DNA from 2 places in the Lysinibacillus sp. FSL K6-0075 genome. Region 1 is predicted to be linked to the other one. Evidence: riboswitches for the same ligand, from Rfam matches in the RefSeq annotation. Region 1 holds a riboswitch; the other holds the start of a gene.
What was found. A riboswitch is a leader RNA that binds a small molecule or an ion and turns the genes downstream of it on or off. The one in region 1 is predicted to bind S-adenosylmethionine.

Region 1 (3,252 bases):
ACGCACCAATCTCAGGTACTGTAGTTGAAGTAAATGCAGATTTAGAAGATAGCCCAGAATTCGTTAATGAATCACCATATGAAAAAGCATGGATGATCGTTGTTGAGCCTGCTGATGCATCAGAAATTGAGAAACTAATGACAGCAGAGCAATACGAAGAAATGATCGCTGAATAAGACAAGCCATAATCAAAAAACGTCGGAAACTACCGGCGTTTTTTGTTATATAATGACTTATAAGTGGGATCTCTAAATGGAGGTGGCGTAATGTTCGAGGGAAAATGCTTGATAGTAGAAGGACGCTCAGATAAGCTACAAATTGAGCCTATTTTAAATGAGAATGTTACAATACTATGTACGAACGGCACAATTGGTGTGCATCAATTAGAAGAACTACTTGATCCCTACGAGGGCTGTGAGCTATTTACTTTTTTTGATGCAGATACTTCTGGTGATAAGCTACGTGCATTAATGGACAGACATTATCCAGAAGCTGAGCACCTTCGTACAATGCCAACGTACAAGGAAGTAGAGACAACACCAAGAAAAGTGTTAGCAATGATTTTACTGCGTGCACATTTCTCAATCCATAATGAATATATTTTGTAAGGTTGCGTGAAAAATGGAAGAATGGTCAACAGAGCAGTGGGCAGCGGCCCAACAGTCGGGAGAGACAGCTGCATTTTATTTATATACACCAATGTGTGGAACGTGCGCAGTGGCATCCAAAATGATGTCCATTATTGAACAATTACTGCCACAGCTACAAATTGGCAAAGCGAATATCAATTTTTTGGAACACATAGCCTATGAGCATCAAATTGAAAGTGTTCCATGTCTACTCATCAGTGATGGCGAAAAAGTGACAGAAAAGATTTATGCTTTTCAATCCGTACCATTTTTATATGAATTGTTAAAAAAATCAATTGACTGAACTTTACTAGCGTGGTAAAGTATCAAATATATTACTAAAACATTAAATATATCGAACTCTTATGAAGAGTGGCGGAGGGAAGTGCCCTATGAAGCCCGGCAACCATCACAATGTGAAAAGGTGCCAAATCACCCAAAGATTTTTCTTTGAAAGATGAGAGAACGGTTTAACGTATAATACGTGACCCCTTCTACTTGTCTGTGAGTGAAGGGGTTTTCTATATGAGAAAAGGAGTATTCGCTATGATCCAGCTTCAAAATATTACAAAGAAATACAAAACAGCAAATGGCGAATTAACGGCAGTCAAAGACGTCAACCTTACCATCAATAAAGGTGAAATTTTTGGCATTATCGGCTATAGTGGCGCTGGTAAAAGTACCATGATTCGTTTATTAAACGGTTTAGAGAAACCGACAACAGGAACAGTAACGGTGAACAATCAAGAATTTTCATCGATAAAAGGGCAAAAGCTTCGAGCAGCTAGACAAAAGGTAAGTATGATTTTCCAGCATTTCAATTTACTTTGGTCGAGAACAGTGGCTGAAAATATTGCTTTCCCTTTAGAAATCGCTGGTTTTCCAAAGGCTCAACGTGAAGCACGTGTAAAGGAATTAATTGCACTTGTAGGCCTAGAAGGACGTGATAAGGCATATCCATCCCAGCTTTCTGGTGGACAAAAGCAACGTGTAGGGATTGCCCGTGCATTAGCGAATAATCCAGAAGTTTTACTATGTGATGAGGCGACATCGGCACTCGATCCTGAAACGACGGATGCCATTCTCGATTTACTCGTTGATATAAATGAACGCTTAGGCTTAACAATTGTCCTGATTACACACGAAATGCATGTCATCCGCAAAATTTGTCATCGTGTAGCGGTGATGGAGGCAGGCGAAATTGTGGAACGTGGTGAGGTATTACAAGTCTTCCAAGCACCACAAGCGGCCATTACCAAAAAGTTTGTATCTCAAATTACAGACACAAAGGAAACACAGGATACGGTGGCACAAATCAAAACAAACTATCCAACTGGACAACTTGTCAAACTGATTTTTGTTGGTGAAAAAACAGAACAGCCTGTTATCTCACATCTTGTGAAACAATTTGATGTAGAAGTAAGTATTGTTCATGGTAATATTTCACAAACAAAAAATGGTGCATACGGTACACTGATTGTGCAAATTGATGGCTCGAAGACAAACGTGGCTGAAGCCCTTCGTTATTTAAATACAGTCGAAGTACAAACGGAGGTGATTGCAAATGCTAACTAATCTCTTTCCGAATGTAGACTGGGAAAATATGTGGCAAGCTACGTATGAAACATTGTATATGACAGCTATTTCTACGGTTGTGACATTTATTCTTGGGTTAGCCATTGGTATCGTTCTATTTTTAACTAGCCCCAATCAGTTATGGGCAAATAAAATCGTTAGCTTTTTAACAGGATCACTCGTTAATATTTTCCGTTCCATTCCATTTATCGTATTAATTATTTTATTAATTCCATTTACGAAGTTTTTACTTGGTACAATTCGAGGAGCTAATGCGGCGTTACCAGCATTGATTATCGGTGCAGCACCATTTTATGCTCGTATGGTATTAATTGCGTTACGCGAAATTGATAAAGGTGTTATAGAAGCAGCCCGTTCAATGGGGGCAAAAACTTCTACAATTATTTGGAAAGTATTGATCCCTGAATCATTACCAGCTTTAATTTCTGGTATCACTGTAACGGCTGTTGCCCTTGTAGGTTATACTGCGATGGCTGGAATTATCGGTGCAGGTGGTCTTGGTAACCTAGCGTTCCTAGACGGCTTCCAACGAAATCGCCAAGATGTGACATTAATGGCAACTATTTTGATCTTAGTAGTCGTATTTATTATTCAATGGATTGGTGATTTATTTACTGAGAGAATTGATAAACGCTAGAAAGAAAATTGAGGTTATTCCGGTTCTTACCGCTAACATATTTTAAACAAATAAAAGGGAGTGTCATAAATGAAGAAGTTATTAGCAGGATTATTTTTATCAATACTTGTACTAGCATTAGCAGCTTGCGGTACAGATAAAAAAGAAGATGAAAAATCAGCATCTGGCGATCAAACAGATAGTAAAGAAAACGTAACATTAAAAGTAGGTGCTTCTAATACACCGCACGCAGTTATTTTAGAAAAAGCAAAACCGATTTTAGCTAAAGAAGGCGTCGACCTTGAAATTGAAACGTATACAGATTATGTTCTACCAAACCAAGATTTAGAGTCAAAAGAAATTGATGCAAACTATTTCCAGCACATTCCTTACTTAGAACTACAAATCAAA
Region 2 (3,252 bases), 2.1 Mb from region 1:
TATAATGAATAGGATTAAAAAAATTCATGTATATAGAGGGATTGCGGATGAGCTTAGTTAAATACGAGATTTTAACAAAGGTGGCAGAGGTGGCAAGCTTTACAAAAGCAGCTGATGCACTAGGGTTAACACAGTCTGCTGTGAGTCATGCCGTGTCAAGTTTAGAAAAAGAATTTGGCTTTGCTCTCATTCATCGAAGTCGTGTAGGTGTAACATTAACAAGTGAGGGACAAACGATGCTAAGGGCAATGCGTCAGGTTTTGGATGCGCAGGAATTATTACAGCAGGAAGCAGCTCATATTCTTGGCGTGACACGTGGTAAGGTTCGAATTGGTGTAATTTCAAGTATTTCTTCGAATTGGATGCCAGAAATTGTTCGGATTATGGATAATCAATTTCCAGGAATACAGGTGGAGTTACGAGAGGGAGATTACTATGAAATTGAACAATGGCTTTTAAGTGGTGAAGTAGAAGTCGGGTTCTTGAATGGTCAAAAGTCAGAGCAATATCAATTTACTGAGTTACAACAAGACCCATTATTATGTATTGTTTCGGATAAAAGTCCCTTATTTGATAAGACAGAAATTGATATCGTAGACCTAGAGGATATGCCATTTATTATGACTTCCTATAAAGGGACAAATGATGTCAAGGTGCTATTAGAGCAATATCATATAAAGCCGAATATTCGCTTTGAGCTTTCTGAGGAGGTAGGGATTCTTTCTATGATTTCACATCATTTAGGGATTAGTATTTTACCCCAATTGGTTATTCAAAATTTACCACCAACATTGAAAGCGATTCCATTAAAGCAAGGTGGCTACCGCACCATTGGGATTGCTATGAAACACCATGCTTCACCCGTTACAAAGAAATTTGCAGAGATTTTAAGCGCTTGGTTAAATGAACAAAACAGCTCCCTACGATAGTCGCTATTGAAGCATATCCTTACATTACGTTAAAATAGTATTTGTATATATTTCAGAAAATAGGTGAGTGTATGGGGACATTACAAGGCAAAACCGTACTCATTACAAGTGGGGGAACACTTGAAAAATGGGATCGTGTACGAGGGCATACGAATTTATCAAAAGGCACAATGGGCTGTTATTTAGCAGAGGCGGCGCTGGCTGCTGGCGCTAACGTAGTATATATGCATGGTTACTTTGCACAGCTCCCAGAAAACCACAACAAAATGACATTGATAAAATTTGAAGGCATAGAGGATTTAGGACAAAAGGTGTGTCATGCTGTCCAACAACAAGTCGATATCGTCATTATGGCTGCTGCTGGCTCTGATTGGGTCATTGACAAGGTGTATGATCAATCAGGTAATTTAATGGAGGAGGCGGGGAAAATGCCTTCCGACGAACCACCTATTATTCATTTTAAAAAGGCGCCAAAAGTGTTAGGACAAATCAAGGGCTGGCAACCAAAGGTAACATTAGTAGGCTTTAAGCTCGAAGCGACGGATGATGAGGAGTTCTTGCTAGCTCGCGCAAGACTGCGTATGGAAACAGCCAATGCTCAATTTATGGTAGCAAATAGCTCCCAGTCTTTATACGGAGGGGACGAGCCTCATTGGATCGTGCCTGCTGAAGGCCAACCAATCAAGGTGATGGGGAAGCAACAGACCGCACAAGCTTTAATGGCCTGTTTACAAGAACAATAAAATCAAGAACTGTGCAGAGGCTATATTTCTGTGCAGTTTTTTTCTTTGCTTCTGTGGTTAGATATACTGACATAGCATACAATACGGTAGGATTATGTGTGAATAGTCTATAAAATTCTCACATTGCATAGTATTCAACTAGGTTTTCTAATATTTTGTATTGACATTCCTATAGCAGAATTATAGAATTATTTTCAAGAAACGCAGTACTCTTATCAAGAGAGGTGGAGGGACTTGGCCCAATGAAGCCTCGGCAACCGAAAAACAGGTGCCAAATCCAACAGATGGTGTCTGAGAGATAGGAGGGGCTATCAATCAGTTTGATGCGTTGGCCTCTTTATGATCAATAAGGATAAAAAAGAAGGGGTGTATCGTATGGCTCAGTCGGTAAAAGTAGATGATAAGAAATTAGAGGCAATTGCGAAGGCGATTCAAAATCTTGAATTTGGTGAAGTGCATATTACGATTCAAGATGGTGTGATTGTGCAAATTAATAGGCTTGAAAAGCAGAGATTTCCGCAGAAAAAATAACAATGATTTCAGTAGAACTTATGTCAAACGGCCACCTATAAGCATGAAGGATTTCCTTTGCTTACAAGTGGCCCTTTTTTTGTGTAAAGGCTAGCTATAAAAGCTTTTTGGTATAGGACCGATATGACGGCGATGATAAAGTAAAGGCTCTTTTTGAGCATTTGTAATGTCTATTACCTGCCCAATAAAAATGGTATGGTCGCCAGCATCAATTTGCTGAAACGTTTTACATTGTAAATTAGCTGCTGTATCATGTAAAATCGGTAGTCCAAAAGAGGAAGTTGACCACTGTGCTTGTGCAAAGCGATCAGGGATTTTACTTGCAAATAGTGTACATAAATGTTCTTGATCACTCGCTAAAATATTGACCGCAAAATTTGGCGCAGCCGTAAAATAAGGATGGAGCTGAGATTTTTTATCGAGTGACCACAAAATAAGGAGCGGGTCGATTGAAACAGATGCAAAGGAATTGACGGTTAAGCCAATAGGTTTTGTGTCATGACATGTCGTGACAACTGTTACGCCTGTAGGATAATTACCTAATGCTAATTTAAAAGCAGCTACTAAATCTGTCATTCAAATCACCTCTTTATGAAATTAGTGAACGGAGTTTGTAGGTAAACGAAACTTTTTTTCATATCCTACTAGTAACTCCTTTTCTTGAGTAAATTTTAAACCAATCAAACATACAGGTAAAGGTAATGGGGAAAGAAAGGGGAATGGCCATGACTTTATATTTTGATCATCTGGTTCATCAAGTGGAATCACCAGAAAATATAAAGGTTTTCTTCAATAAACGAAATGTCCATACAGTGAATGGTGGGCAGCACACGATGTGGGGGACTTATAATACGTTAAGCTACTTTGGCTTAAGCTATATTGAACAAATTGCTATCTATGATCGTGATTTATTTGAGCAAGCGGCACAATACCCATATTCCCTACATTATACGTTTAAACGTGATCAAGAGCGCCAGGGATTTTCTCGAATTGCCCTGCGCACAAAAAATATTGAGGAAGAGGGTCGGCGCTTGCGAGCATTAGGCTAT

Region 2: another riboswitch for S-adenosylmethionine. It lies ahead of MHB65_RS08895 (YezD family protein); the one in region 1 lies ahead of MHB65_RS19580 (methionine ABC transporter ATP-binding protein).

What each region holds. Positions count from the first base shown of each region.
Region 1 is NZ_CP151947.1:3,930,492-3,933,743, reverse strand. It holds gene gcvH (glycine cleavage system protein GcvH) at 1-176, shown strand, start outside; gene MHB65_RS19590 (hypothetical protein) at 267-608, shown strand; gene MHB65_RS19585 (thioredoxin family protein) at 622-933, shown strand; SAM riboswitch class I at 990-1,093, shown strand; gene MHB65_RS19580 (methionine ABC transporter ATP-binding protein) at 1,176-2,204, shown strand; gene MHB65_RS19575 (methionine ABC transporter permease) at 2,194-2,862, shown strand; gene MHB65_RS19570 (MetQ/NlpA family ABC transporter substrate-binding protein) at 2,932-3,252, shown strand, end outside.
Region 2 is NZ_CP151947.1:1,851,516-1,854,767, forward strand. It holds gene MHB65_RS08885 (LysR family transcriptional regulator) at 48-929, shown strand; gene MHB65_RS08890 (phosphopantothenoylcysteine decarboxylase) at 1,001-1,672, shown strand; SAM riboswitch class I at 1,882-1,977, shown strand; gene MHB65_RS08895 (YezD family protein) at 2,048-2,203, shown strand; gene MHB65_RS08900 (flavin reductase family protein) at 2,294-2,779, opposite strand; gene MHB65_RS08905 (VOC family protein) at 2,929-3,252, shown strand, end outside.